Regions from separate parts of the Actinoplanes sp. NPDC049265 genome, predicted to be linked through region 1. Evidence: riboswitches for the same ligand, from Rfam matches in the RefSeq annotation. Region 1 holds a riboswitch; each other region holds the start of a gene.
The links. Region 1 has a riboswitch for cyclic di-AMP ahead of ACGFIO_RS29365 (C40 family peptidase). Riboswitches for the same ligand answer to the same signal wherever they lie in the genome.

Region 1 (10,089 bases):
CCTCGTAGGTCTCGGCCGGGATGCCGCGCATCCGTGCCCGGTGGGCCAGGATCAGCATGTTGCCGCGGTCGCCGTAGGTGGACAGCAGGTCCGGGTAGATCCAGACGATCCGCAGGACGCTCTCAGTTGACACGGTCAAGCTCCGCTCGGATGTCCTGGAACGCGGTGTAGTTCGCGATCACTTCGAGCCGTCCGGGTGGGGATGCCTGGATCGCCTCGTCGAAGGTAGTTACGTGGCGGAAGGGCACACCGTTCACCGTGAGGCGGACGGCCAGGTCGTAGGCACGGTCGCCGGTGATCAGCACGGGCCGGCCGTCGCGCAGGGGCGAGAAGTCGACGTCGTAGAGCCAGGAGGTGTCCAGGCCGTCGGGGTCGCGGGCGTTGATGGAGAGCAGGGTCGGCGCTTGCTCGGCCATGTCGAACGCCTCGAGCCAGCTGGCCGGGTTCTTGGCCAGCAGCAGGCGGATGTTGCGGCCGTCCCGGTCGACCTGCGCGTACCGCCCGGCCACGGAGCTGACCGTGGCCAGCCGGGGCACGGCTTCGAGCGCGCGTACGCCGAACTCGGCCGCGGTGGCCAGGGCGGCGGCCGCGTTGCCGAGGTTGACCCGGCCGGGCAGCTGCAGCTTGATCAGGTGCCAGTCGCCGTTGGGGTCGGTGACGCCCTCGTCCTCGACGACCCACTGGGCCCGCGGGCGGCGCAGCGGGCAGCCGACGCACCACCACTCGCCCTCGCGGCGTTCGATCGAGGAGCCGCACTCGGGGCAGACCCAGGAGTCGTCGTGCCAGCGCTGGCCGGCGCTGAACCAGACGACGTGCGGGCTGGCCGTCGCCGCCCAGACCACCATCGGGTCGTCGGCGTTGGCGATCACCCGGATGTCCTGGTGGTCAGCCAGGGCGGTGCGCCAGAGCTGGGCCATCATCGACACCTCCTTGGCCCGGTCGAGCTGGTCGCGGCTGAGGTTGAGCAGCGCGACCGCGCGCGGGGTGGTCTCGTCGATCACCCGGGCCAGGTAGTGCTCGTCCACCTCGAGGACCGCGAACGGCGTGGTGCCGGCCTTGGCCAGCGCCGAGGTGTGCCCGGTGGGCATGTTGGCGCCGAACGAGTTGGTGGCCACCGGGCCGAGCACGCCGAGCGCGGCGGCGGTGAGCCGGGTGGTGGTGGTCTTGCCGTTGGTGCCCGAGACCAGCGCGATGGCACGCCCGGAGGCAAGGTTTTTCAGCAGGTCAGGGTCGATCTTGAGACCGATCCAGCCGCCGATGACCGAGCCGTCGCCGCGGCCCGCGGCCCGTGAGAGCGCCGCGGCCGTCCGCGAGACGGAGCTCGCCACTTTCGCGCGTAGAGGCATCTTCCCGTCCGTCACGGTGGCGACAGTACCCGAACCGGACAGACGGTCGATGGGTGCGGCGGCGGGACGGAAGTAGCGGACATTCCGCCCTTCAAGATCATTGCAAAGTTTGTTAATTGTGTGGCGAGACTCACCCGTTACCTTCGACGTTCTGTAGCCGTGGCATCGCGTACCGCATCGGCATTTGTTTTGAGGGGTGCCCAAACCGGACAACGGGCGGAATGCCAATCACGCTGAGTGACTGGTCACCGTCTGCAACCGTACGGAAATTCGGTTATCAAGGTCTGGCCGCGAGCAACCGCTCACGGCTCGTGGAGATGCGGGTCAACGCCGAGCCCTGCCCCGACCGGTCCCACGACCCGAGAACGATGACCACCACACAAGGCAACGAGGGGCAGGGACGGGGGACCCATTTCCGGTCCTCTCACGGCTCCGCCATTACCGGCGGTGACCTGAGGACCTTGGGGTGAAGCCGCGCGAGCGGCCGGGCACACCTTCCCGCCCGAACCCGACAGCTAACCTCGCAGGCGTGCCGGAGGGATCTCTCTACCGTGCACGGAAACACCTCGAGTCGGCGCCGCAAGTTCGGCACCGGCGGCATCGCCCTGTCCCTGGGTCTCTGCCTCTGCGCCGGTCAGCTCGTGGCCGCGCAGCCGGCCGTCGCCGCGACCACCTCGGTGGTCACCGCCGCTCAGGCGGCGCGGCCGAAGGCGAAGGTAGCCCAGTCGGCCAGCGCGAAATCGGTGAAGTGGGGCTCGGCCGTCAAGATCACCGCCAAGGTGACCAACTCGGCCACCGGTAAGAAGGTCACCACCGGCCGGGTACGCCTCCAGGCATACTCCGGCGGCAAGTGGAGGACCTGGACGACCAAGTCCCTCGGCAAGTCCGGCGCCTACGCCTTCTCCTTCAAGCCCACGGGTCTCGGCAGGTACCGCACTGTCTTCCTGGGCAGCTCGGGAGTCGGCGCGGGCACCAGCGGAACCTCGCTCGTCAAGGTCACCAACAGTGGTGCGAAGGTTCTGGCTGAGGCCGCGAGGCACAGGGGCGCGCTGTACCTCTACGGTGCGGCCGGTCCGAAGCGCTTCGACTGCTCCGGCTTCACGATGTACATCTACCGCAAGACCACCGGGCGCAAGCTGCCGCACAAGGCCAACTCGCAGCAGAAGTACGGCCGTGCGATCCGCAAGGGCAGCAAGCAGGTCGGTGACCTGATCATCTATCGCTCCGGCTCCTACGGCTACCACGCGGCGGTCTACGCGGGTAACGGGCGGATCTGGGACTCGCCGCACTCCGGTGCCCGGGTCTCCAAGCGCAAGATGTTCGGTGGCAACTACGTGGTGCGCCGCCTGGTCTGATCCAGTGGCCCTAGTAAGTAAGGCGTAACCACTTTCGCACCGGCGGGGTGCGACCCGGGGTTCCTGGGTCGCACCCCGCCGGCGTTCGTCTGTCCTCCCTTTTCCTCCCCGATCGTCTTCCGCCGCGCTCAAACCTGCGAATCGGGCAGCTTTTCATGCCCGCCTGGGCGTCATGTCGGAAAGCGGACGCCATGATCGCCGCTCCGCCCTCCACTGGCACTCCACCGCGTCTACCAGCGCTTTCGTCTGCGAATGGGCCTCATGGACGGCACGATTCCGGTTGCGGGTGGAGGGAAGTGGAGTAGAGTGGAGCGCAGTGGCAGGGGGGACCTGCCGGCCCGATTCGACTCGGCGGACCGCGAACCGCCGGCAGGGCGTTGGGGGGTTGGCCGATGTTTCTCGGCACGCACACCCCACGCCTGGACGAGAAGGGCCGGCTGATTCTTCCGGCGAAGTTCCGGGACGAGCTGGCGGGAGGTGTCGTGATCACCAAGGGGCAGGAACGTTGCCTGTACGTGTTCCCGATGCCGGAGTTTCAGCGCATCGCTGGGCAGCTTCGCGAGCAGCCGGTGACGCACAAGGCCGCCCGGGCCTACAGCCGGGTGTTCTTCGCCAGCGCGCACGACGAGGTTCCCGACAAGCAGGGCCGGGTCACCATCCCGGCGCACCTGCGGGAGTACGCCGCACTCGACCGTGAACTGGTGGTCATCGGGGCGAGCACGCGGGTGGAGATCTGGGACAAGCAGTCCTGGGAGCAGTACCTCTCGGCGAGCGAGGACGACTTCGCCGACATCGAGGAGGGGGTGCTGCCCGGAGGACTGTGACGGCGTGACACGGACGGGCCTCGAGAAGACGTCGCTGCCGCCCGTAACGCGAGATCTCCAGCCGCTTGAGTTCCTGGCGCCTCTTCCCCGGTGCCAGGCGCGACGCCCGCCGGCAGCGGGCACGAGCGGATGGGGATCTGGCGGTACGGATTCGACGTCGGTCGGACCGGGTGACGCAGGAAGCCTGGCGACTGGGGGTCGACGTGGGGGAGCAACGTGGCACGCATGTGCCGGTGCTGCTCGAGCGCTGTCTCGAGCTGCTCGCTCCCGCGCTGGCCCGGCCGGACGCCGTGCACGTCGACTTCACGCTGGGCCTCGGCGGTCACGCCGAGGCGGTGCTCGAGCGCTACCCGGACGTGGTCCTGATCGGACTCGACCGGGACCCGGAGGCGCTGGAACACAGCCGGCGGCGATTGGTGCGGTTCGCGGACCGTACGCACCTGGTGCACGCCGTCTACGACGAGCTGCCGGCGGTGCTGGCCGATCTGGGTCATGGGGCGATCCAGAGTGGCCTGTTCGATCTGGGTGTGTCGTCGCTGCAACTGGACGAGCCCGACCGGGGGTTCGCCTACGCGCAGGACGCGCCCCTGGACATGCGGATGGACCAGTCGCGGGGGATCACGGCCGAGGAGGTCGTGAACGGCTACCAGCCGGGCGATCTGGTCCGGGTGCTGCGAACGTACGGCGAGGAGAAGTTCGCCTCGCGGATCGTCTCGGCCGTCGTCCGGGAGCGGGAGCGGGGACGGATCACGTCCACGACCCGGCTCGCGGACCTGATCAAGGACGCGATCCCGGCCGCCGCGCGACGAACGGGTGGAAATCCCGCGAAAAGAACGTTTCAGGCACTACGCATTGAGGTAAATGGCGAACTGGCCGCGGTCGAGTCCGCGGTGCCCACGGCTCTCGACTCGCTGGCCCCTTATGGGCGCCTTGTGGTGATGAGCTACCAATCGTTGGAAGACAGGATCGTCAAGCGCGCCATCGCCGCGAGGGCGCGCAGCACCGGGCCGATCGATCTGCCGGTCGAGCTGCCCGGTACCGGTCCGACCGTGCGGCTTCTGACGAAGGGGTCGGAGCCGCCGAGCGCGGAGGAAGTGGCGGCGAACCCGCGAGCGGCTTCGGTGAAGCTGCGGGCGGTCGAGCGCGTCGAACAGAACCAGGCACCGGTGACCGGCCGCGAACGGCTCCGGATGCCCGCACCACACGGGGGAAGAGGGCGGCGACGCCCGGGGGAACGCACGGAGGGGGAGGGGTCATGAGCGAGCGCACGTACGCTTCGCGGTCGGGGGGCCGGACCGCGGACCAGACCAGCACGACGAGTACGCCCGGCGCGCGCCGGCACCCGGCCAAGGTGACCCGGACGGCTCAGCCGGTCCGCACCGAGGGCACGGCCGCGCTGCGGCTGGACCAGGCGCCGGCCGAACGGTCGCGGGTCAAAGCCGACAGCCCGGCGCCGCGGCTGCGGGTCGCGCCGCCGGCGGCCATCCGGGCGCCGCGGGCGCCGTTCATCGCGCTGGTCATCGTCGTGGTGGTCGCCGGGGTGCTGGGCATCCTGCTGATCAACACCAAGACCATGGAGAACTCGTTCGAGCTGAGCCGGCTCGAGGACGAGCAGTCGAACCTGGACAAACGGCAGCAGCAGCTGGAGAACCAGCTGGCCGCCTACGAGAGCGCGGGCAACCTGGACGCGGCGGCCAAGCGGGCCGGTCTGGTCAAGGGCGAGCCGGCCTACATCCGGCTGCCCGACGGGCAGATCATCGGCGTCGCCGTGCCGGGTCAGGGCAAGCCGGCGGTGACCGCGCAGGACGAGGCGGACAAGCCGGCCGGTGGGACCAACGCCGGCGATCCGGCCGGGGGGACCAGCCCGGGCGGCCCGGCCGGTGGCAACGCCGCGGGTGACACCGCGGCCGGCGCGCCGGGCACCGGGCGGTAACCGCCATGCCGCCGAGAAACGACGAGCCACCGCGCCGGGGTCAGCAGCCCCGGCGCGGTGCGTCGCGTGACGTACCGGCCGGCGACGAGGAGGGCCGGCGCGGCTTCGGCGGCATCGGCGAGGCCCGGGCCTACACCCCGCGCGGACGGACGGTGGCCGAACGCGACCAGCGGACCCGGTCGCCGCGGGCCGGTCGCAACACCGACCCCTTCCGGCCGGCGCTGCAACTGCTCGAGGGGGGCAAGCCGCGCGAGCGCCGGGCGGCCCCACCCCAGGAGACCCGGGACGAGACACCGGCCAAGGCGGCGCCCCGGAAGCGGGCCACGGCGGGCGCCGGGCGTACGCGTACCGAAGCCACCGGTCGTGCCGCCCGGGAGCGCAAGGTCGCCGTCCCACCCGCACCCCGGCGGACCGCGGGCGGACGGCCGGCCAAGGCCGCGCCGCCTCCGCCACCGCGCCGCCCGGCCAATCGGCGTCCGCTCCCGGTCGTGCCGGCCGAACCGCCCCGGCTGGCCAACAGCACCCGGCGGCTGCGGCTGGGCACCGTGCTGGCCCTCGCCCTGTTCGCGACCATCGGTGTACGCCTGGTCGTGCTGCAGTCGGTCGAGTCGCCGGAAAGCCTGGAGCAACTCAACAAGCAGCGCCGCGACCGCCTCACCGAGGTGCTGCTCCCGGCGGCGCGGGGCAGCATCCTGGACCGCAACGGCGAGGTGCTGGCGCACAGCGTCGAGGCCCGCTACGTCTACGCCGACCCCGAGCTGGTGAAGGACCCGGTGACGGTGGCGGCCCGGTTGTCGCCGCTGCTCGGCGTCGCGCCGTCCAAGCTGACCAAGCTGATGGCCAAGAAGCGGCCCGGCGGCGGCGCGGTCCGCTTCGTCTACCTGGCCCGGGGCGTCGACGTCGGGGTGGCCGACCAGATCCGGGCGATGAACCTGGCCGGCATCGGCGAGGACCGCGACGAACGGCGGGACCTGCCCGGCGCCGACCTGGCGGCCAACCTGATCGGCTTCACCGGCGAGGACCACACCGGCCTGGAGGGGCTGGAGGCGCGCTACGACCAGCTGCTGCGCGGTGTCGACGGCAAGAAGGTGTACGAGGCCGGCCGTGGCGACCTGGACAAGGAGATCCCGGGCGGCTACCACAAGGTGACGCGCGCCTCCCCGGGCACGTCGCTGCAGCTGACCATCGACCGCGACCTGCAGTTCGAGGTGCAGCGGATCCTCGCCGCCAAGATGCGCGACGTGAACGCCAAGATCGCCGGCGCGGTGGTCATCGACGCGCACACCGGCGAGGTGATGGCCCAGGCCAGCTATCCGGCGTACAACGCGGCCAAGCCCTTCGACGCCAAGGCGACCGACCGGGAGGACGTGGTCAGCAGCGTGATCGCCGACCCCGGCTCGACGCACAAGGCGCTGGTCTTCGGGGCGGCCCTGCAGGAGGGGCTGATCACGCCCGACTCGGTCCAGGTCATCGGACCCAGCCTGACCATCGGCGGCAAGCCCTTCGCCGACACACACCCGCAGCCCAAGGGCACCAAGATGACGATGTCGGGCCTGCTCGCCTACTCGTCGAACGTCGGCACCATCCTGGTCGCCCGCAAGCTCGGCCCGCAGAAGCTGTACGAATACCAGCAGCGGTTCGGCCTGGGCAAGGCCACCGGCGAGGGCATGCCCGGCGAGGCCGAGGGACGGCTGCTGGCGCCGGACGAGTGGAGCGGCTCGGCCGCCGGGTCGATCCCGGTCGGGCACAGCGTCGACGCCACCGTGCTGCAGATGGCGGCCGCCTACGTCGCCATCGCCAACAACGGCACGTACATCCAGCCGCACCTGATCAAGGCGACCATTCCGTTCGAGGGCCCGGCGGTCTCCGCACCGGCCGCGGCCACACGCCAGGTGCTGCGCCCGGAGGTGGCCCAGCAACTGCGCGTGCTGCTGGAGTCGCCGGTCTACGCCAAGGGCGGCACCGGCTCGCTGGCCCGGGTCGACGGGTGGCTGGTGGCCGGCAAGACCGGCACCGGCAAACGGCTCATCGACGGTCAGTACACGAAGTACAACGCGGGGTCGTTCATCGGCATGGCGCCGGTCGACAACCCCCGGTTCGTGATCGCGGTCTTCGCCGACGTGCCCACCGGCGCCGGCGGCGGCGTGGCCGGACCGGCCTTCAGCGAGATGATGAAGGCGACGTTGCTGCACTACCGGGTGCCTTTTTCGGCGACCAAGCCGCCCAATGTGAAGCTGTATCCCTGACGCCGGGTAGGGTCTGACGCCGTGCCCGGCATTCCCCGCCCCCAGAGTGTTCCGCCGCACCGGCTGGCCGCCCTCGCGACCCTGCTCAGAGCCGATCTGACCGGTGGTGATGTCGAGATCACCGGTGCCACCCACGCCTCCGGCGAGGTGCGTCCCGGTGATCTCTACGCGGCGCTGCCGGGCGCCCGGCGGCACGGCGCCGAGTTCGTCGCGCAGGCCGCCGCGGCCGGTGCCGCGGCGGTGCTGACCGACCCGGCCGGCCGCGACGCCGCGGTCGCCGCCGGGTTGCCCGTCCTGGTCGTCGACGACCCGCGCGCGGTGCTCGGCGAGGCCGCCTCGGCCGTCTACGGCGACCCGACGGCGCGGCTGACGATGATCGGCATCACCGGCACCGCCGGCAAGACCTCGACCGCGTACCTGATCGAGTCGGGACTGCGCGCCGCCGGAATGACCACCGGGCTGATCGGCACCGTCGAGACCCGGCTCGGCGACCTGACCGTCGACAGTGTCCGGACCACGCCCGAGGCGACCGATCTGCACGCGTTGCTGGCCGCCGCGCTCGAGCAGGGTGTGACCGCCGTGGTCATGGAGGTGTCCAGCCACGCGCTGGCCATGGGCCGGGTCGGCGGCGTGCGCTTCGACGTCGGCGGCTGGACCAACTTCGGCCTCGACCACCTCGACTTCCACGCCGACGCCGACGACTACTTCGCGGCCAAGGCCAAGCTCTTCGACGGCCGCTGCCGGGTCGAGGTGCTCAACCTCGACGACACGGCGCTGACCAGGCTGATCAAGCCGGCCACGGTCACCTACTCGGCCGGCGGCGACACCGGGGCGTCCTGGTGGGCCAGCGCGATCCGGCCCTCGGCGTACGGCCAGCGTTTCACCGCGCACGGCCCGGCGGCCCAGATCGAGGCCGGCGTCGCGATGCCCGGCCGGCACAACGTGGCCAACGCGCTGCTCGCCCTGGCCGCGCTGACCGCCGCCGGGGTCGACCCGGTCACCGCGGCCCGCGGCGTCGCCGCCTGCAAGGGGGTGCCGGGCCGGCTGGAGCAGGTGGAGGCGCCGGGCGAGGTGCTCGGGGTGGTCGACTACGCCCACAAGCCCGACGCGATCGTCGCCGCCCTGGCCGCCCTGCGCGAGCTGGCCACCGCCCGCGGCGGCCGGCTGCTGTGCGTGATCGGGGCGGGCGGTGACCGCGACACCGGCAAGCGGCCGGTGATGGGCGCGGCGGCGGCCCGCGGCGCCGACGTGGTCGTGGTGACCGACGACAACCCGCGTACCGAGGACCCGGCGGCGATCCGGGCCGCGGTCCGCGCCGGCGCCGAGGAGGCCGGCTCGGCTGCGAAGATCATCGAGGTGCCCGGGCGGCGGGCCGCGATCGACGAGGCGGTCCGGATGGCCGGCCCCGGCGACGTGGTGGCCGTCCTGGGCAAAGGACACGAACGTGGCCAGGAGGTGGGCGGCGCGATGCTGCCGTTCGACGACCGGGTTGAGCTGACCGAGGCGCTCGGAGGTGCCGCATGATTCCGCTGACCCTCGGCGAGATCGCCACGATCACCGGCGGCCGGCTGGTCAACGCCGCGCCGGACACGCTGGTCGACGGGCCGGTCGAGTTCGACAACCGGCGCACGTTGACCGGTGGCCTGTTCGTCGCCTTCGACGGCGAGAAGGTCGACGGGCACTCGTTCGCAGGCGCCGCGGTGGCGGCGGGCGCGGCGGGCGTGCTCGGCGCCCGGGACACCGGACAGCCCGGCGTGGTGGTCGACGACCAGATCGAGGCGCTGGCCCGGCTGGCCCGGCACTCGGTCGACCGGCTGCCCGGCCTGACCGTGGTCGGCGTGACCGCGTCGTCCGGCAAGACCACGACCAAGGACTTCATCGGCCAGCTGTTGAGCCGGCTGGGCGAGACGATCGCGCCGCCGGGGTCGCTCAACAACGAGCTCGGGTTCCCGTACACGGCTCTGAAGGCGACCGCGAGCACCCGCTTCCTGGTGCTCGAGATGGGCGCCCGGAACGTCGGGCACATCCGGCACCTGGCCGAGATCGCCCCGCCGAAGATCGGCGCCGTGCTCAACGTCGGCGCGGCGCACATCGGCAAGTTCGGCTCGATCGAGCAGACCGCGCTGGCCAAGGGTGAGCTGATCGAGGCGCTGCCGGCCGACGGCGTCGCGGTGCTCAACGCCGACGACCCGCTGGTGTCGGCGATGGCCACGCGGACCCAGGCGCGGGTGGTGTTCTTCAGCGAGTCGGATGTCGCCGGCATCCGGGTCGACGAGCGCGACCGCGCCTCCTTCACCCTCGACGGCCACCCGGTGCACCTCAAGGTCAGCGGGCGGCACCAGGTGTCGAACACGCTCGCCGCCGCCGCCGTGGCGGTCGCCGCCG
Region 2 (10,089 bases), on a different contig from region 1:
ACCTCGCGAATGAATTCGGGCGGAATCGTTCGCGAGGTATTCAGTCACTTATCGGTACGGATCCATCGCACATCGTGTGCGGGTGACAAGACCCCGCACAGCAGGAACCGGGGCCACCGTATGGCCACCTCGGGGGAAGGAGATGGCCATACGGCAGTCCCGGTTCGGGAACCAGCCGTCAGGGGAAGGGGGTAGGGATCAGGTGAAGATGCTGACGCCACCGGGGCCCACGAGCAGGCCGACGATGATCAGCACGACACCCCAGAGGATCTGCCGCCGGAACAGCGCGAGGATGCCGGCGACCACGAGAATGACTGCGAGAATCCAGAGCAACAGGTCCATGTCCAGCTGATACCCGACCTGGAAAAACTGGAAACCTCATGCGTGCACAAGTGTCGCGTCGATCTCATCGGACAGCAGCTGGTAGACGTTGTAGGCCTGCTTGATGACCGGGTGCGCCACGTTGCGGACGGGCACCCCGCCGGGCGTACGGCCCCGCTCCGAGCCGTGGTGGGCGTGCCCGTGCAGGGCCAGCGCGGTGCCGGCGGCGTCGATGGCCCGGCCCAGCTGGTACGAGCCCAGGAACGCGTGGATCTCCGGTGGCTCACCGGCCAGCGTCTCGGGCACCGGGGCGTAATGGGTGAGCGCCACCAGGGCGTCGCACTCCACCCCGGTCAGGGCCGCCTCCAGCCGGTTCGCGGCGTCCTCGCCGACCTTGACGAAGTCCTTCATCTCGCGTTCGCCGAAGTTGCTGGCGCAGGTCCCGCCGAAACCGCCGCCGAAGCCCTTCACCCCGGCCACCCCGAGCCGGTGCCCGTTCAGCTCCAGCACCGTCGACGCGCCCTCCAGCACGGTGATCCCGGCGTCGGTGAGCACGGCCGCCACCGCCTCGGCCCGATCGCTCTGGTGGTCGTGATTTCCCAGGACCGCGATCACGGGTACGGACAGAGCACCGAACTCGGTCACGAAACTGCGGGCCTCGTCGACCGTGCCGTGCCGGGTCAGGTCGCCGGCCACCAGCAGCACGTCGGCCACCTCGGGCAGGCGGTCCAGGGCGGGCCGGTACCGGCCGACCACGTCGGCGTCCACGTGCACGTCACCCACCGCGGCGACCCGGATCATGAGATCTCCTCGACGTCGGCGGGCACTGTGGTCCGGGTGATACCGATGTCGCAGGTGATCTCCACGTCGGGGAAGCGGGAGGTGACCCGCCGGCGGATCTCGTCCCGCCGCTCGGCGCTCTCGACCTCGCCGCCCAGCACCACCGACTGCTCCCGGCGCCGCACGGTGATGCCCTGCTCGGCCACCCGGTGATCCTCGGTCAGCAGCCGCTGGATCTCCGCCTCCAGATAGTCCTCGGTCATTGGTTCCCACCCCCGTGTGCACTGGCGGCGACCACGTCCAGCCGGTCGAGCAGGACGAGGAAGGCCTCCGCGTACGGCGACTGGGCGGTCTCCTTGCGTACCCGCTCCCAGTCGATCTGTTCCCGCAGCGAGCGCGCCACCGGCAGCCCGGTGGCGAAGTCACAGTGGTGCTGGCTGTAGCTGAGCAGCTTGTGCACCATCAGCTGGGTCGCCGAGATCACCGGCATGGCGATCGCCTCGACCGGGCGGACCACCGAGTCGGCCAGCGTGGCGTCGGTCACCGGCGACTCCACCGGGCGGTAGATCAGATCCACCATCCGGCCCTCCTCGTACACCTTGACCAGCCAGTCCTCCGGCGGCTGCTCGGTCTCGAAGCCGACCGCCGCCAGCTCCTCCAGCGCCCGTTCCTTGTCCTGCTCGCGGATGAGGAAGTCGACGTCGTGGTCGCTGGAGTGGCCGCCGTGGGCGTACACCGCGAAGCTCCCGCCCAGCGCGAACGGGATCTCCGCCTGTTTCAGCACGGACGCGACCCGTTTCAGCGTGGTGGCGAGCCCTTCGTCCACCCGGTGCGGCATTGGCATCTCCTCATCGTCATCGTCTTGTGACCTGTGCCCCTGGACCGCGCCTCGCACTTGGCCGACCCGTGAGACACCACTCGGTCTGATTCTCGTACCCAGCCGAGCCTCGGGTGGAACGGATCGCGTGACACCCCTGGCTACCGTTGACGGCTATGCCATCGAACTCACCGTTCCCGCGCACCGTCGCGCTCATCGGGATCGACGGGTCCGGCAAGACGACGCAGGCCCACCGGCTGGCCGAGACGCTGGCGGCCGAGGGGATACGAGCGTCGTACCGGCAGAACGCCGGTGGCCGGCACTTCGTCGGGCGGTTCGCCGCGTGGTTCGGGCGGCCGGACGCCGAGGCGCTGGTCGGCCGCCGGGCGATGCTGGTGATCGAGGCCGTGCTGCGCTGGGGTGCGATCGTCCGCACCCTGCTCTACCAGGCGTTCACCGGCTCGACGGTGGTGATGGACCGGTACGCGTTCTGCCAGTACGCGAGCATGCGGTCGCATCACGCCAAGCCGCGGGCCGAGCGGCGCGCCCGCCTCGCCTACCGCCTGTTCCCACCGCCGGACGTGACGTTCCTGCTGGCCGTCAGCCCCCAGGTCGCGCAGGAGAGAATCGATCGGCGGGGGTACGACCGGGAAGAGCTGTCGTTCCTCGAGGACGCGGACGCGGCGTACCGTTCCCTGCCGGAATTTCCCACCTTCGTGGTGATCGACGCCGACGGCACCGCCGACGAGGTGGCCGCCGCCCTCCGCGCCCACCTCCCGGCCGATGTCCCGGTCTCGTACCGCCACCCTCGGGCGACGGCCCTGCTGGTCACCTCCCGCACCGCCGTCCTGGCCTTCGGTTCCCTGCTGGCCGGCCTGGCCGCCCTCGGCTACCAGCTCCTGGAGGGGTTCTGAGGCCAGTGGCCGGCCAGAGCGGCATCCGCCCCGCGAATGCCGCTCCTGGCTTCCACCTAGGCCTGGCCGTAGACGGGGACGGCGGCGCCGCTGGTCGGCTTGGAGTCGTCGCCGGCCAGAAACAGGATCACCTTGGCGATGTCGGCCGGGTCGACCCACTTGGCCCGGTCGCCGGGCATGCCGTCACGGTTGGCCGGGGTGTCGATGACGCTGGGCAGGACGGTGTTGCAGCGCACGCCCTGGCCCTTGTATTCGACCGCCACCGCGTTGGCGAAGGCCAGCACCGCCGCCTTGGCCGTCACGTAACCGGCCGCGCCCGGGAACGGCGCCACCGCGGCCCGCGAGGACACACAGACCACCGAGCCGCCACCACCGGCCACGAGCACCGGGAGCGCGGCCTGAGTGACCAGATAGGCCGGACGCAGGTTGACCCGGAGCATGGCCTCGAAGTCCTCGACCGCTGTCTCGTGGATCCGGCCACCTCCGGCGTACCCACCGACGAGGTTGACCACCGCCCGGAGAGGAGCCTCACCCTGACCGGCCGCGACGGCGATCGCGGCCTCGACCTGCTCGGGCGACGTGAGATCGGCCACCACCGGCTCGGCCCCGGCGGGCAGCCGCCGCTGCGAGCCGTCCCGCACCGGCGCGACCACCCGCCAGCCCGCCTCCACGAACGTCGAAACCACGGCGGCGCCGAGCCCGCCCGTACCCCCGGTGATCACCGCTGTGCGACTCATGAGGGAACTCAACCAGCCGTCCGCACCGTCACCGCCACCGTTGACCCGACTGAAGGCTGAGTCTCATGTGTTTTCCGTCACGTACCGAGATCGAATTGGTTCGACGGGGCAGTGGTTTACCGAAAGGATGGTCACCCGTACGGAAGTCACCCTTCCGGGCTAGTGAACTGCGGCGCAGCGTGGCGCATTGTGACGGTGGTCCCGTTCCGTCACGGCTTTCCGGCCGGCGTTTGCGTCAAGCCGCGCGGCAACCAGCCGATCCTGCGTCTGAACCCTGCTGGCAACGAAGACGTACAGGGTAGTGACGAGCATCGCAGCGCTGGTCGTGATGCCCGTCGCTGTGGCAGGAGAGGGGCCGATGGTGTGATGAAGCGGGCGAAGGGTATGCGAGAAGCCACGCATCCAACGCCGGGTGCGCCTGGCGAATGACTCCCCGAGGGCGTTCTTCAGTAAGTACGCAACGGGCTCCCAGCCGCCGCACAGACTGCCATGACACTTTCGACTCACCAGCCGCCGGCAATCCGATTTTCACAGCAAGCACCGGAATGACTGCGGGACGCCACCTGTTACATCAGTGGCAGTTCGGCAAGGCACCTTACTGCGGACGTTACGGGGAGGGACCAGATGGACGCAGGTAACGCCCGTAACAGGGTTAGCGAAGGCAATGAGGGGACCGTGGGCAACGTGGAGAAGAACACCGTGATGCGCACCGATGAGGTCGCCGAGGAGCGCGACCTCGTTGGAGTCTATCTGCACGAGATCTCCAGGACGCCGCTGCTCGACGCCGCACGAGAGGTCGAGCTGTCCAAGTCGATCGAGGCGGGCCTGTACGCCGAACACCTCCTCGACGTCAACGAGATCCGCCGTGGCATCAGCCGCGAGGAGCTCGAGCGTCTGGTGACCGAGGGCTCTCGGGCCAAGGATCTGTTCATCCGGGCCAACCTGCGACTGGTTGTGTCGATCGCCCGGCGGTACGTCCGCTCGGGCATGCCGATGCTCGACCTGATCCAGGAGGGCAACACGGGCCTCGTCCGCGCGGTCGAGAAGTTCGACTACGAGCGCGGCTACAAGTTCTCGACGTACGCGACGTGGTGGATCCGCCAGGCCATCAGCCGGGCCATCGCCCAGCAGGAGCGCACCGTGCGCCTGCCCGTGCACCTGGTCGAGGACGTCAACCGGATGCGTAACGTCACCCGCCAGCTCGTCCGCGAGCTCGGCGCCGACCCCGAGCCCGAGCAGATCGCCAAGGCCCTCGGCGTGACCGTCGAGCGGGTCGGCGAGCTCACCCGCTGGGCCCAGGACACGGTCTCGCTCGACACCCCGGTCGGCGACGACGGTGACACCAACCTCGGCGACCTGGTGGCCGACAGCGACGCCCCCTCGCCCGAGGAGATCGTGCTGACCGCGCTGGAGCGGTCGCGGATCGAGGGCCTGCTCAACCACCTCGACGACCGGTCGGCCGGCATCATGCGGGCCCGGTACGGCCTGGAGGACGGCCGTGAGCACTCGCTGACCGAGGTCGCCTCCCGGTTCTCGCTCTCCCGCGAGCGGATCCGTCAGCTCGAGATCCAGGCGCTCGGCCGGCTGCGCGAGCTGGCCCGGGCCGAGGGCCTGCAGGCCGCCTGATCGTTCACCCACCGGCCCGGTTCCCGTCGAGGGAGCCGGGCCTTTCTCAACCCCTTCAGATCAAGACCCATGTCGTAGCTGAGTGGGTGGTGCGGACCGCTGCTCCCGCCGAGGGTCGCTTCGCTCCACGTGCGAGATCTGGTTGCGCCCCAAACACCCGGTGGTAGGGCTACCACCGGGTGTTTGGGGCTGTTCTGTGTGCCGGGCAAATTCAGTGGTAGCTCTGAGCGGTGCGGTGTTCGGGCCTGGCATGCCGCTCAGGGCTGCCACTGGAATTTGGGAACGAAGAAGCCCGGCACCCTGTGCGGGGCCGGGCTTCTCGTCGGTGCTGCTGGTTAGCGGACCCGGCCGTAGCCGGTCGGGGTCATGATGTTCATCGAGCGTTTCTTCACCGGTTCACCGGCATGCGAGGCGTCAATGATCATTCCGCCGCCGACATAGAGGCCGACGTGTCCACCATTGCGATAGAACACGAGGTCGCCGGCTTTCAGCTCGCCCTTGCTGATCCGCGCGGTGGCACCGATCTGGGCGGCCGCGTTGTGCGGCAGCGACTTGCCCGCCGCGCGCCAGGCCGCCGAGGTCAGGCCGGAGCAGTCGTAGCCGTTCGGCCCGTCGGCGCCGTACACGTACATCACGCCGATGGCGTTGTACGCGAAGGCCACCGCCTTGCCCGCGGAGCCGGCGATCTGCGGGATCGTGCCGGTGTACTTGCTGCCCGGCGACGTCGGGGTGCCGTTGGCGGCGGTCCGCATCGCGTACAGCTTCTTGAGATCGGTCTCGATCTTCTTCTTCCGCTTGGTCAGCTCGTTCAGCTGCGCGCTCTGCTTGGTCTGCGCGCCCTTGAGAGCGGCCTGGCGGCTGTCGTAGTTCTGGGTGGTCGCCGTGTAGTTGTCGATCTTGCGCTGACGGTCACGCGTCATCTGGTCGAGCACGCTCACGCGGTCGAGCAGGTCGCCGGGGCCCTCGAGCACGATGTTCATCGTGCCGACGTCACCCTGCTTGTACGACGTGTTGGCGATCTTGCCCATCTCGACCTTGGCCACCTCGAGCGCGGCCTTGGCCGGCCCCAGCGACTTGGTCAGGGTGACCTGGTCGTTCTCGGTCTTGGTGAGATCGATCTTCATGGCGTTGTACGACTCGACAACGTCCTCGAGATCGTCCGACGCCTTGGCGATCTTCTTGTTGATCTCCGTCTTGGACGGTTCCGCGTGCGCGGCCGTCGCGGCGGTACCGGTCAGCGCCAGCGCCATGAGGGCGACGGCGACGACCCGGAACCTCGTGCGGGCGTGTGACAACGCTGAGAGGCCTTTCTTCCGCTTTTGCCGCCTACCGGGTTAGCTGACGGGTTCGGGCGGGAAGAAGGCCCTACCGCTGGTTCGCGGATTCACCCCGGGTGCTCGGTTCCCCGGCTCACGAGTGGCGTCCACGCCGGGCCGGACTGGGGGTGACCACGGCTTGGCCGCCGATCAGACTCGGCAGCGCCGGCTCGGCGCCACCGGAGGGTGTGGCTGCGGACCGAACCAACCGCATTAACTTATCGATGGATCGCAGGAAAGCAAGTTCTGTAAGAGTTACTTAAGCAACTGACTTCGCCGCGTATTTCTATGAATTCAATGCGTGACCCTCGGTGGCGGAATCGGACTTTTCGGAATGAGTGCCGATCCAATTGCGGCTGACCTTTCGCTCCGCCCAGAAGGACAGGAACGGGATCGTCCCGGCCAGCATCACCAGCAGCATCCGGGTCAGCGGCCAGCGCACGCGCCGGCCCAGGTCGAAGGTGGCCAGCACGTAGAGGATGAAGAGGAAGCCGTGGGCCGGGCCGACCGTGGCGACCACGGTGTCGTTGTCGCCCAGATATTTCAGTGGCATGCCCACCAGGACCAGGACGATCAGGACCACGCCGACGATGTAGGCGATGATCCGGTAACGGGTGAGTGCTCCCTGCACGATGCTGTCCTTACCTCTGTGGTCCGGGGTAGTCGCCGGGGCGAGCGCCGGGATGGGCATTCAGCCACGCCAGATAGTCGTTGTACGCCACCAGCTCGGGGTCGTCGTCGCCGGGCTCGGCGGCCGGGCGGGACGGCACCCGGATCGGGCGGCCGACGGTAACAGGCGAATCTGGGAGCTTTTCCGGCTTCCGCTCCGGTTTCGTGGCCAGCTTCACCTCGCGCCACCACAGGAAGACGACGAAGCCGGCGAAGACCGGCCACTGGAACATGTAGCCCCAGCTCAAGGCGTTGCCGTCGGCGGCGCGGGTGTATTGCCACCAGCCCAGCACAAGGAACGCCACCACGAGAACGAGCGCGACCACGTGGCGGAGAATCCACGCCGGGGTCAGCAGCCCTTTCATACCCGCCAGGGTAGACGCGCGGGTTTCAGGTCTGGCCGCGCGGGCAACGCTGAGTGCTATGAGCGATCGGAGCGTGGAGATTTCGGAGGTCGGCATCGACCCGGCCGGGCTCGCTGACGACGACCTGATCCGGGAACTGGCCAGCCTGCATCGGACCCGGCTGGACACCCTGCGATACGGACCCGACGCGGCCCTGGACAACCACCTGCGACGGACGGCCGAACTGGAGACCGAGTACATGGCCCGGCACCCCGGCCGCGAGGTCGACCCGAGCCGGCTGACCCAGAAGCCCTGAGGTTGTGGTCTGGGTCACATTGCCTGCTGGAATCCCGGTAGGCGGCCGACGGTTGTGTACGGATGTCGGTGTGTTCAGTGTCCCCGGGCCTCACCCATTGCCTGCACGGAATACCGTTCGGCTGGAGCCGTGTTGAGCCACTCGCCGCGAGGCGACATGCACACCGACACCCATGCGCCGCCCCTGGGGTTCCCGGGGGCGGCGCATTACGTATCCGGCCTGTGGGTATTTGGACCTTCATGAACGATCCTCGTACCGAAGAACGCGCCGCCGACCTGCTGCCGGAAGAGCGCGCCGCGGGCAGCGCCGACCCCCAGGCCCAGGCCGAGGCCATCCTGGCCGACTCCGACGAGCGCGAGTACGCCCCGGAACCCATCGAAAACCGCACCTCGGGAGAGACGGTCGGACCATCCGAAAGGCCCGAAGGCACCCGGTAGAGGCACAAAACTTTCGTGTCCGCCTCCGAACGTGGGAGGATCCGACGCGTGCCCGCACCCCGACGGAGCGCTGAGCGCGCCGGTCAGCGGTCCACGCCGCCGGCGGCCGCTGCCTCCGCCCCTAACCAGACACGTCGCACGGCCCGTCCCCGCCACCCGGGACAGGGCGCCGGTGCCCCGAACGCGGGCCCGGTCCACCACACCGAGACGGATCACGTCATCCCAGCCCATCCGAACGCCCCAGCCGTCGGCGCCGCGCTGCCCGCTCCCCGGGACGCGGCCGACCTGACCGTGGTCGTACCCGCACAGGAAATCGTCCTTCCGTCCGCACCCGAAGTCGTACCGGCCCCCGAGCTCCTGCTCCCGGCCGCGCCCGACGTCGTCATCCCCTCCGAGGTGGTCCGGCCGGGCGGACCCGGGGCGCTGGCCGTGCCCGACACCGGTGCGGTCGAGGTGGCCGGGCTGCTGCACGAGCTGTCGGCGCGGCTGCTGTCGGCCGACAACGTGGCCGAGGCACTGGACCGGCTGGCCGTGTTCACCGCCGGGGCGGTGCCCGGAGCGGTCCGCTGCTCGGTCGCGCTGATCACCGAGGGGCAGGGGACAAGCCTCACCGCCTCGGGCAGTGACGGCCGCGGGGTCGACGACTGCCAGTTCGAGACCGGCGAGGGGCCCGGGCTGGAGGCCGCGCGTACCCGAGCCTTGGTCTTGACCCAGGATCTGCCCAACGACCCGCGCTGGCCGGCCCTGGCCGACTGCGCCCGCGACGAGGACGTGCACGCGGTGGCGGCCATCCCGCTGGACGTGCAGCGGACGTCGGTCGGGGCGCTGAGCCTCTACATCCGGCGGCCGCAGGGCATCGTGCCGGACATGCTGCTCACCGCCATGGCCATCGTCAACCAGGCCGAACTCCTGCTGGGCGAGATCGCCCGCCGCGACGCCCTGAGCGAGGGCGCGACGGTCGACCGGGCCATCGGCGTGATCATCGCGCAGCGGGGGTGCGGTGTCCGTGAGGCGTACGACGTTCTTCAGGAGACGGCCCAGCGCCTAGGGATGGATCGGCAGGCGGTGGCCGAGCGCCTGATCGCCGCGGCCGCCCGCGCTCGCGACCCGCGCTGATCGCCTCGGGGGCCGACCTCGAAGGCGTCGCTTTTTTCGTGCGAGGGCGCGGAGGCGGCGTGCCGCTTGGGTCGCGCGAAGGATAGCGGAGACGGCCGTGCGGCTCGGGACGCGGAAACGCGTGCGGCTTGGGTCGCGCGAAGGACGCGGAAACGCGTGCGGCTTGGGTCTCGCGGAGGATAGCGGAGACGGCCGTGCGGCTTGGGTAGCGCGAAGGGCGCGGAGAAGACTCCGCGCCCTTCGTCGTCGGGCGGTGCGTGCGGCCTCTGAACGAAACTGTTTCGTTTCGCTGAGGGCGGCCGTCAGTGCTTTTCGGCGCTGACCGGCTCACCTTCGCCGCCGGTCGAGGGCGCGGCGCCGTTGCCGTTCTGGGCGGCGTGCGTGGGCACGTGATGCGTGTCCGGCGCGCGATCGGCGGACTCGTGGGCGCCGCCACTCGACGCCGGGCCACCTTCCGCCGTGCTGGTGGCCGGGCCGCCAACGACCGCGCCGGTGGCTGAGCCGCTATCGGCGGTGCTGGTGGCGCTGCCGACGACCGCGCCGGTGGCTGGGCCGCCGTTGGCCGTGCTGATGGCTGGGCCGCCGTCGGCCGTGCTAGTCGCCGCCGCGGCTTCGGCTGCCTCGGCGTCGGCCCGTTGCTGCTGGGCCGAGCGCTGGGCGAGCGGGATCTCCGGCAGGAAGAACACCACGACCAAG
Region 3 (10,089 bases), on a different contig from region 1:
GGCGGCGCCGGCCACCACTGAGGGTTTTGGGCGGGACCACTTGCGCAGGTGGAGCGAAGCGACCCTCGGCGGGAGCAGCGGTCTGTACCACCCACCCCGCTACGACCAGATCTTGAAGTTGAACGTAAAGAGCCCTGTGCCGCCGCCACCGGGCACAGGGCTCGGCTCACTCCGCCACATGAGCCTTTCCGGACGGTAGCGCGCGCCCCACCCTCCATGGGTGATCGATTGCAGCGCGGACCGGCCCCTGCAATTGCACGGGCGGCTATCTCTTTCGGCCATTGATGAGACTGCTTACCGATTGAGTGGATCTGTCACGTGGCGGTACCTTTGCGCCCGTGTCCGCCACGCCGATCCGGGAGCGCACCAGCTGGCTGCTGCGCGTCAACCGGCGGCTGGCCGGTGACCCGCGGCTGCGCGCCGGCAAGGAGTTCGCGGCCGCCTTCCGGGATGCCGGTGAGCGGCCGCTGGCGCCGTCGCAGGTGACCCGGTGGGAAGACGGCACCGTGCTGCCGCGGCGCGAGACCATCCGGCGCTACGAAGACCTGCTCGGCCTGGCCCCGCACGCACTGACCTCGCTCAAGGATGCCGTCGACCGCGCCGCGGGGCTGACCCAGCCCGCCCTTCCGGCCGGTGTGGTGCCTGACCAGCGACGCTTCCACGAGCTGCTGGAACGGGCGACCACCGGCGGGTCGATGACCGGGCAGCGGTGGGGCGAGCTGAGCGAGCTGGTGCAGGCCTGCCCGGGGCTGGTGCTGCACCCGCCGGGCCTGTGGGAGCGGGTCTCGCACCGGCTGCTCGACGAGCTTGTGGTGGCCGAGGACACGGCCTGGCTGTTGCGTCAGGAGGCGATGTCCCGGCTGCTGGAGCATCCGGACGCGGGGGCGCATGCCGTGGACGCGTGCATCAGCCTGGCCGCCGACCGCAGCAGCCCGGTCGTGGTCGAGCCGTTGTCGCTGCTCGACGCGAGTGCCCTCCCTGACGCCAACCGGCACATCTGCCGGACCATCGCGGCCGCCGACGACGGGCGGGCACTGTACGGCGCATTGCTGGCCAGCGTGCGCAAGGTCCGGGTCGGGCACTTCACGCCGGATCAGCTGGGCCGGCTCGGCGCGTCGATGACGGGGCTGCTGGACGACTCGGCGTTGTCGGCGAGCCTGCGGCCGTTGATCGACGAGGTCGGGCGGACGATGAACGGCGGGGCCGAGGCCGAGCGTGTGCCGGTGCCGCGGGTCCAGCCGGTGCCGCATCGGGCGGCGGTCATGGCCTCGGCCGAGCTGCTGCCGGGGCACGGGACCGATCCGATCCTGGCCGGGCTGGTCGACGACGCGCTGCACAACGCCAACCCGGACGAGCGGATGCACGCGGCGATGTTCATCGCGGGCACGCCGTACGCCCCGGTGGTGGCCCGGACGCTGGTCGAGGACCTGGTGACCGACCTGCGGCGGCGCAGTGAGGCGGGGCTGGCGCCGGCGCTGCGTACCCTGACCATCCTGGGGTCGACCGACCACCGGGTGCTGATCGCTCAGATCCTCACCGGGAACGGCTTCAGCGAGGCGGCCCGGCACGCTGCGGCCTGGGCGACCCCGCATTGTGCCGGCCGGTACGACGAGGCCATCTGGCGCCGCATCCTGCAGGTGCAGTTCCAGGCGTGGCGGCGGATGCCGTTGGGGCTGGGCGAGGAGATCCTGTACGCCGTCACCTACGGCATGGGCACCGACGGGCACCGCACGCTGCTGGCCGAGGTCCGGGCCGACGACCGGTTGCCGGCCCGCTCCCGCGCCGCCGCCGCATGGCTGCTGACCGCTCCCGAAGTGATCCGCTCCGGACACTGACGTTCGTCGTTGTTACAAATCCTTGACCTTTGGGTCTATGCTCCCTGGCACGCGTCGGTGCGGTGCCGTATCGACGATGACGTTGCGACCTGTCGTAAGGGGTGAACCGGCGTGGCCAAAGCATCGGGATTGCTGGTTATCGAACGCATCCTCCGGGATAGGCAAGGCATCTGGCAGCAAGTCGTCGAGGACCGTGACCTGACCCGGCTGACCGGCCAGATGCTGGTCAGCTCGGTGGTCGCCCTGGCCGTCTATGGCGCGGTGCTGGGCTCGTTCCACAGTGTGCAGATGGCGCTGACCTCGGCGGTGAAGCTGCCGCTGCTCTTCCTGGTCACCTTGGCGATCTGTCTGCCCACGCTCTATCTGTTCAACCTCGTCTTCGGGGCGCGGCTCAGCGTCCGGCAGTCGCTGTCGCTGGTCATGGTCGCGCTGACGGTCACCGCGATGCTGGCCCTGGCGTTCGCCCCGATCAGTCTGTTCTTCCTGATCACGGCCAACGACTACGGTTTCTTCAAGCTGCTCAACGTGGCCATCCTCGCGCTGTCGGCCCTGGTCGGGCTGAAGTTCCTGACCGGCGGCATGCGAGTGCTGAACGAGCACGGGCTGCTGTCGCCGGCGGTTCCGGCGGAGACCCGCCCGGCGGTCGCGGAGAACCCGGCCCCGGTCAGCCCGGCCGTCCCAGCCCTGGTCGCGGTCGGTGCGCCGGCCGCGCCCGCGCAGAAAGAAGGACCCCAACCCTTCCCGCCGGGTACGCACCACCCGTACGCGCGCCCGCCGATGGCCCCGAAGCCGTCCGCTCCGCCCAGCATGACCCTGCTGTACATCTGGATCCTGCTCTTCGGCTTCGTCGGCACCCAGCTGGCCTGGACGCTGCGGCCGTTCTTCGGCAGCCCGGACATGAAGTTCAGCCTCTACCGCGAACTCGACGGCAATTTCTACGCGGAGATCTTCCGGACGATCGCGCATCTCTTCTGAGTTCGTGTCTGCCACCGGCGAGCGGACCCGCGTAGGCTGCTCGTCGGTGGACGAGACACGTGGGCGACGCCGGGGACTGGACGCAGCGCGTCCGGTGGCACCGCGCGAGCCGGTCGCGCGGGCCGCGACCAGTGACGACCTGTATGACCAGGTGTTCGGGCCCGATGACATCACCGTGATCCGGCACGGCGTCCACGGCCGACTGGTCGACGCCGGGTTCACCGGCGACCGGTTGCAGGCCTTCGTGCTGGCGATCAACGAGATCATCACCAATGTCGTGCTGCACGCGGGCGGCCGCGGGCGGATAGTCGTCTCGCGATCCGGACAATCCATCTGGTGCACGATCACCGACTCCGGCCCGGGCATCCCGGCCCGGTTCCAGCACCCGCCCGAGGTACCCGACACGTTCGACGTCAGCGGCCGGGGCATCTGGCTGGCGCACCGGCTGTGCGACGAGGTGAGCATGGCCACCGGCCCGATCGGCACGACGATCGGCCTGCGAATGGCCTGTTCCGCCGCACACATCACGTCTGACCTGGTCAACGGCGCGTCGTCGGGCGTTTGAAACCTCGGCGCAGCACGCCGGAAACCTGGGGTGCCCCGTTGCGGCGTATCCACACGGCATGACGACTACATTGGGGCGCGTGCTCGGTCTTCCTCCTCACGTAACGGCCTGCCTGTTCGACCTCGACGGCGTGCTCACCAATACCGCCCTGGTCCACAACGCAGCGTGGAAACAGACGTTCGACCTGTTCCTCGAGGACTGGTACGAGAAGCACGACGAGCCGTTCGTGCCGTTCGACTCCGGCGCCGACTATCACCAGTACGTCGACGGCCGGCAGCGCGCCGATGGAGTTCGCACCTTCCTGGCCTCGCGTGGCATCAACCTGCCCGAGGGCAGCCCGGACGACGGTCCCGACGCGGCGACCGTCAACGGCATCGGCAACAAGAAGAACATCCTGGTCCTGGACAAGATCCGGGAGGGCAAGGTGCAGGTCTACCCCGGATCGGTGGACTACCTGCGTGCCGCCCAGGAGGCCGGCCTTCGCCGCGCCGTCGTCTCGGCCAGCGCCAACTGCAAGGACGTCCTCGCAGCGGCCGGCATCTCGGAATACCTCGAGGTCCGGGTGGACGGCGTGGTGGCCCGAGAACGCGGCCTGCCCGGCAAGCCCAAGCCGGACACCTTCCTCTACGGCGCCGAGCTGCTCGGCGTCCCGCGGGAAAACTGCGCCGTCTTCGAGGACGCGCTGGCCGGCGTGGAGGCCGGGCGGGCCGGAGGCTTCGGGATCACCATCGGTGTCGACCGGGTGAACCAGGCCGAGGCTCTCAAGGCGCATGGCGCCGACATCGTGGTTCAGGATCTGTCCGAACTCCTGACGCGGTAGACGCGTACTTTCGCTCAGACTTTTCTCCTTTCTCAGTTCATCGAGAGGCACCACCGTGATCCGTGAACGGGCGTACCCCGTCGATCCTTGGCACATCCGGGAGACCCGGCTGGACCTGAACCTGCTGGCCCAGTCCGAGTCGGTTTTCGCGTTGGCCAACGGGCACATCGGGGTACGCGGCAACTTGGATGAGGGCGAGCCGCACGGCCTGCCCGGCACGTACCTGAACTCGTTCTACGAGCTGCGCCCGCTGCCGTACGCCGAGGCCGGCTACGGTTTCCCGGAGTCCGGCCAGACGATGGTCAACGTGACCAACGCCAAGCTCATGCGGCTGCTGGTCGACGACGAGCCGTTCGACGTCAGGTACGGCGACCTGCGCTCCCACGAGCGCATCCTGGACATGCGGGCCGGCACGCTGGAGCGCGTGGCCGAGTGGGTGTCGCCCTCCGGCCAGGCGATCCGGGTCCGCACCGTCCGGCTGGTGTCGTTCACCCAGCGCGCCGTCGTGGCGATCATGTACGAGGTCGAGCCGCTGGAGCAGAGCGCCCGGCTCATCCTGCAGTCCGAGCTGGTGGCCAACGAGCAGCTGCCGATGAGCAGCAAGGACCCGCGGGTAGCGGCCGTGCTCGACCACCCGCTGCAGGCCGAGGAGATGCTGGAGCAGAAGACCGGTGGCCTGCTCGTGCACCGGACCAAGGCCAGCGACCTGCGGATGGCCGCGGCGATGGAGCACCTGGTCGAGACGCCGGGCAAGCACGCCATCACCACCGAAGGGCACCCGGACTGGCTGCGGACCACCGTCGCCTGCAAGCTCGAACCGGGCCAGAAACTGCGGGTGGTGAAGCTGGCCGCGTACGGCTGGTCCAGCCACCGCTCGCTGCCCGCCGTCCGCGATCAGGTCGGCGGCGCGCTGGCCAGTGCCCGGCTGGACGGCTGGGAGGGGCTGGTCGACGCACAGCGGGAATACCTGGACGCGTTCTGGGACCACTCCGACGTGCAGGTCGAGGGTGACCCGGAGGTGCAGCAGGCGGTCCGCTTCGGGCTGTTCCACACGCTGCAGGCCGGTGCCCGGGCCGAGCAGCGCCCGATCGGGTCCAAGGGCCTCACCGGGCCCGGGTACGACGGCCACACCTTCTGGGACGCCGAGACGTTCGTGCTGCCGGCGCTGACCTACACCCAGCCGGCGGCGGCCGCCGACGTGCTGCGCTGGCGGCACTCGACGCTCGATCTGGCCCGGGAGCGGGCGCAGACGCTGGGCCTGCAGGGTGCGGCGTTCCCGTGGCGGACGATCCGCGGGCAGGAGTGTTCGGCGTACTGGCCGGCCGGCACGGCGGGCTTCCACATCGGCGCCGACATCGCCGACGCGGTCCGACGGTACGTGCAGGCCACCGGCGACTACGACTTCGAGCGTGAGGCCGGCCTGGAACTGCTGGTCGAGACGGCCCGGCTGTGGCGGTCGCTCGGTCACCACGACCGGCATGGGCGCTTCCACATCGACGGCGTCACCGGGCCGGACGAATACACGGCCGTGGTCGACGACAACATCTACACCAACCTGATGGCGCAGCAGAACATGTTCGAGGCGGCCGAGGCGGCCAAGCGCCACCCCGAGGTGGCTCGCCGGCTGGGCGTCGACGACGAGGAGATGGCGTCCTGGCGGGACGCGGCGGCGGCCGTGCACATCCCGTACGACCGGGAGCTGGGCGTGCACCAGCAGTCGCAGGGCTTCACCCGGCTGCAGGAGTGGGACTTCGAGAACACGCCGCCGGAGGCGTACCCGCTGCTGTTGAACTACCCGTACTTCGATCTGTACCGCAAGCAGGTGGTCAAGCAGGCCGACCTGGTGATGGCCATGTACGTGCGGGGCGACGCGTTCACCCCGGAGGAGAAGGCGCGCAACTTCGCCTACTACGACGCGCGTACGGTCCGGGACTCGTCGCTGTCGGCCTGTGTCCAGGCGGTGCTGGCGGCCGAGGTCGGCTTCCTCGAGCTGGCCCACGATTACCTGGGCGAGGCCGCCCTGATGGACCTGCACGACCTGCACCAGAACGCGCGGGACGGCGTGCACGTGGCCTCGCTCGCCGGTTCGTGGATCGCGCTGGTGGCCGGCCTCGGTGGCATGCGTGACTTCAACGGTCAGCTGTCGTTCGCGCCGCGCCTGCCCAGCCGGATCACCAAGCTGGAGTTCTCGCTGCTCTGGCGCGGGCTGCGGCTGCGGGTGAGCGTGACCGCGGACGAGGTGACCTACTCGCTGCGCAACGGGCAGGGCTCGTCCCGGCTGCAGCTGGTGCACCACGGCAAGGATCTCGAGGTCGTCCAGGGCAAGTCGATGACCGTGCCGATCCCGCCGGCCACGCCGACCGGGCCGCCGCCGGAGCAGCCGGCCGGACGGGCCCCGGTGCGCCGGGCGACGAGCGGCTAGAACGGAAGAACCCCGCCTCCGATCGATGGAGGCGGGGTTCTTCGCTGAGGCTCAGAGCATTGACACGTGTACGTGGTCCTCGTGCGTGCTGGGGCCGTGGTAGTTGCTCCAGCCGCGGGTCGGGAACCAGATCTGTTTGTTCCAGATCACGTAGAGGATGCCGAGCCGGTCGGCGTTGCGGACCAGGAACGCCATCAGATCGTTGCCGTACTTCAGTGTGTCGTTGTTGTGGTGCTTGCGGAAGCCCGACTTCTCCAGGGACCAGTCGCAGGCCCGGCCCTTGGGATGCTCGAACGGGCCACCGTCGCGGTGGCAGCCGACGAAGCGGTTGAAGCCCGCCTTCTTTACCTCTTGGTACATGTGCAGGGTGCGCGCGGTGATGCAGCCGCCGGTCGTCGGGTCGTCGACGTTGCAGCTCTGCGGCCCGAAATCGCCGTTCTTGTCACGCGGGGCGGGCGCGGCGACCTTGGACGTGGCGTCCACGAAGCCGCCGGTCAGCGGGCCGCCGACCAGGGCCAGCGCCTTGTCCGCGGCCTCTTTCTGCTTCTGCATCAGCAGCACGTTGTTCTTCTGCTGCTTGACCTCTTGATCGAGGCGCGCCTTGGTCCGGGAGACCTCGTCGATCGCGTCGTTCAGCTCGCGCAGCTTGTTGTCGTTGAGCGCGTTCAGCTCCTCGAGCGAGATCGCCCGGTCGAGGAAGCCGCCGGCGCCGGGGCTGTCGAGCAGGAAGCTGGCCGTCGACAGGCCACCGTTGCGGTACTGCTGGCCGGCGATCTTGCCGACCTGCGGGAGCAGCAGATCACGCCGGGATTCCGCCTGCTTGACCTGGACAGCCAGGTCGAGCTGGGTCTTCGAGGACTTCTGGATCGCGTTCTTGGCGGCCAGGTAGCGGCGACCGGTCGACTCGAGCACGTCCTCGAGCAGGGCGTCCTGCTTGCCCTCATCGGGCGCGGCCGATCCACTCTTGGTTGTGCTGTTTTCGTCACCCGGCTCGGCGCTGGCCGGTGACGCGGGTGCGAAAACCGACATGGTCACAGCGACGAGCGGTGCCAGGGCGAGGACCAGCCACCGGCGTGGGCTTGCCGTCATGCATGTTCCTTCCGTGTATCCACCGGCCGAGTTAGCTGACGGGTTCGGGAGGGAAGCGCTCCCTACCGCGATGGCTCGCGGATTCACCCCAGAGAACGTGGTTCCCCGGCTCGCCTTTCGGGCGATTAGGTGGTGTCCTGCCGGCAACCTGGGGGAGTGCCTCCTGGCAGTGACCGGCGGCCAGCTTACCTGACGAAACGCCCCGCTTCAGCGTGGCGAAGCCGGAAAAGGTGTTATCGGACAACGACTTTACGTGACATTGACTGGTCACGTCCTATCAATGTGAGTCGTTACATTCTCACCATAGTCGAAATAACCGATGGTGCTGGAATGGTGGCGCAGAGTGCGAGGTGGCGAATATCTGATTCGTAGGTATCGTTCCTGTCGGTCAGCGTTATCAAACGGTGATCGCCGCCTAATCGCCACCCGGCGAGCCGGGGACCCAAACCCCAGGCAATGGGGTGAATCCGCGACGGCCCCCCGTCGCGGTAGGGAGCGCTTCCCTCCCGAACCCGTCAGCTAACCCGGCCGGCGGCCGACGGAAGGATGGGCATGAGGCAGAACTCTGTCCGGAGGCGATTGGCGACCGGACTGGCGGTCCTGATCGCGGCCGGCGGGCTCGCGGCCACCACCATGGCGGGCCCGGCCGTCGCCGCGCCGGGCGACAACGGCGACGACGGCGAAGGCGGCTCCAAGTCGCTGATCCAGAAGGTCGAGGACGCGTCCAAGGGCTATGTCGAGGCTAAGGAGGCCCTCGACACCTCGAAGGGGCGGCAGGCCAAGCTGGTCCTGGTGATCAAAAATCTGGACCAGCAACTCGGGCCGAGGCAGGCCGAGCTGGACAAGATCGCCGCACAGAGCTACCGCACCGGCCGTCTCGGGACGATGGGCGCGCTGATCAACGCGTCCGGCGACGGTGGGGCGAACGGCATGCTCGACCGGGTGCAGACCCTGCAGACCGTGGCGATCAAGCAGGATGCCGCGCTGCGGGACCTCAAAGACACCCGGGACCAGCAGGTGCGGGCCAAGACCTCGATCGACACCGAGATCGCCGACCAGCAGAAGCAGCTGACCGTGATGGCCAAGCGCAAGAGCCAGGCCGAAGCCGCGCTCAAGGCGGCCGGGCAGGGTCAGGACGCCGGCTCGCCGGGCGGCGGCGGCAAGAGCGCCAAGGCCAGCCCCGGCGGCAACCTCAGTGGCGGCTGCACGGTCAACGACCCGACCAGCGGCGGCTGCATCACGCCGCGTCTGCTGCACGCCATGAACGAGGCCAAGAAGGCCGGATTCACCCACTACGTGCACTGCTGGCGAACACAGAACAGCGGTGAGCATCCGAAGGGCCGGGCGTGCGACTTCGCCGCCGACAAGGGTGGATTCGGCGGCGTCGCCTCGGGTAGCAGCCGGACGTACGGCAACAATCTGGCCAACTACTTCATCAACAACTCGAGCACGCTCGGTGTGTTGTATGTCATCTGGTTCAAACGGATCTGGCTGCCCAGCAGTGGCTGGAAGTCGTATTCCGGCGCGGGTGGCGACCCGTCCAGCGACCACACCAACCACGTGCACCTGTCGGTGAAGTAACACCGGCCCCCGAAGGGGTACGGAGCCTACTTACTCATGTAGGCGCCGTACTCCTTCAGCACGTCCTCGGTCGGGCCGTCCGCCCTGATCACGCCCGACTCCAGCCAGATGCTGCGCTCGCAGGTGTCCTTGATGGTTCCCTCGCTGTGCGAGACCAGGAACACCGTGCCGGCGTCGGCGCGCAGGTCGCGGATGCGCTGTTCGCTGCGCCGGCGGAACCGGGCGTCACCGGTGGCCAGCGCCTCGTCGATCAGCAGCACGTCGTGCTTCTTGGCCGCCGAGATGGAGAACCGCAGCCGGGCCGCCATACCGGAGGAGTAGGTCCGCATCGGCATCGTGCTGAACTCGCCGCGCTCGTTGATGCCGGAGAAGTCGACGATCTCCTTGACCTTGGCCTTGGCCTCGGCCGGGGACATGCCCATGGCCAGGCAGCCGAGCAGCACGTTGCGCTCGCCGGACAGGTCGTTCATCAGGACCGCGTTCACGCCCAGCAGCGACGGCTGCCCGGCGGCGTAGACCGCGCCACGCTCGGCCGGCATCAGCCCGGCGATCGCCCGCAGCAGCGTGGACTTGCCGGAGCCGTTGCTGCCGACCAGCCCGACCGCCTCGCCCTTGTAGGCCACGAAGCTGACGCCCTTGATCGCGTGCACCTCGCGGATGTTCGCCATCTTGGTCCGGGTCACGATCCGCTTGAGGCTGGCGATCGGCGAGCCGGTCCCGGAGGCCGGCGAACCATGCACCTTGTAGACCACGTGCGCGTCGTCGACGATGACGGTGGGAACGCGCTCCCCGGTGGGGTCAG

Region 2: it holds a riboswitch for cyclic di-AMP, as region 1 does, so the genes downstream of both, ACGFIO_RS32935 (NlpC/P60 family protein) here and ACGFIO_RS29365 (C40 family peptidase) in region 1, are expected to answer to the same signal.
Region 3: it holds a riboswitch for cyclic di-AMP, as region 1 does, so the genes downstream of both, ACGFIO_RS15465 (coiled-coil domain-containing protein) here and ACGFIO_RS29365 (C40 family peptidase) in region 1, are expected to answer to the same signal.

The regions. Positions count from the first base shown of each region.
Region 1 covers NZ_JBICSP010000014.1:32,641-42,729, reverse strand. Annotated here, with positions in the region: gene ACGFIO_RS29375 (type 1 glutamine amidotransferase) at 1-133, opposite strand, end outside; gene ACGFIO_RS29370 (MurT ligase domain-containing protein) at 123-1,346, opposite strand; cyclic di-AMP (ydaO/yuaA leader) riboswitch at 1,710-1,891, shown strand; gene ACGFIO_RS29365 (C40 family peptidase) at 1,898-2,701, shown strand; gene mraZ (division/cell wall cluster transcriptional repressor MraZ) at 3,094-3,525, shown strand; gene rsmH (16S rRNA (cytosine(1402)-N(4))-methyltransferase RsmH) at 3,717-4,784, shown strand; partial or broken gene ACGFIO_RS29350 (hypothetical protein) at 4,781-5,329, shown strand; gene ACGFIO_RS29345 (penicillin-binding transpeptidase domain-containing protein) at 5,464-7,704, shown strand; gene ACGFIO_RS29340 (UDP-N-acetylmuramoyl-L-alanyl-D-glutamate--2,6-diaminopimelate ligase) at 7,726-9,228, shown strand; gene murF (UDP-N-acetylmuramoyl-tripeptide--D-alanyl-D-alanine ligase) at 9,225-10,089, shown strand, end outside.
Region 2 covers NZ_JBICSP010000017.1:101,949-112,037, reverse strand. Annotated here, with positions in the region: gene ACGFIO_RS32970 (GPGG-motif small membrane protein) at 199-342, opposite strand; gene ACGFIO_RS32965 (metallophosphoesterase) at 379-1,122, opposite strand; gene ACGFIO_RS32960 (hypothetical protein) at 1,119-1,364, opposite strand; gene ACGFIO_RS32955 (nucleotidyltransferase) at 1,361-1,939, opposite strand; gene ACGFIO_RS32950 (dTMP kinase) at 2,095-2,832, shown strand; gene ACGFIO_RS32945 (SDR family oxidoreductase) at 2,889-3,569, opposite strand; gene ACGFIO_RS32940 (RNA polymerase sigma factor RpoD/SigA) at 4,194-5,195, shown strand; gene ACGFIO_RS32935 (NlpC/P60 family protein) at 5,531-6,445, opposite strand; cyclic di-AMP (ydaO/yuaA leader) riboswitch at 6,505-6,627, opposite strand; gene ACGFIO_RS32930 (DUF3817 domain-containing protein) at 6,798-7,142, opposite strand; gene ACGFIO_RS32925 (hypothetical protein) at 7,153-7,545, opposite strand; gene ACGFIO_RS32920 (DUF6158 family protein) at 7,604-7,840, shown strand; gene ACGFIO_RS32915 (hypothetical protein) at 8,080-8,277, shown strand; gene ACGFIO_RS32910 (ANTAR domain-containing protein) at 8,326-9,393, shown strand; gene ACGFIO_RS32905 (MDR family MFS transporter) at 9,696-10,089, opposite strand, start outside.
Region 3 covers NZ_JBICSP010000005.1:195,697-205,785, reverse strand. Annotated here, with positions in the region: gene ACGFIO_RS15490 (hypothetical protein) at 339-1,835, shown strand; gene ACGFIO_RS15485 (hypothetical protein) at 1,947-2,810, shown strand; gene ACGFIO_RS15480 (ATP-binding protein) at 2,857-3,375, shown strand; gene ACGFIO_RS15475 (HAD family hydrolase) at 3,455-4,195, shown strand; gene ACGFIO_RS15470 (glycoside hydrolase family 65 protein) at 4,251-6,617, shown strand; gene ACGFIO_RS15465 (coiled-coil domain-containing protein) at 6,669-7,706, opposite strand; cyclic di-AMP (ydaO/yuaA leader) riboswitch at 7,710-7,848, opposite strand; cyclic di-AMP (ydaO/yuaA leader) riboswitch at 8,109-8,256, shown strand; gene ACGFIO_RS15460 (coiled-coil domain-containing protein) at 8,259-9,287, shown strand; gene ACGFIO_RS15455 (ABC transporter ATP-binding protein) at 9,314-10,089, opposite strand, start outside; gene ACGFIO_RS15450 (ABC transporter permease) at 10,086-10,089, opposite strand, start outside.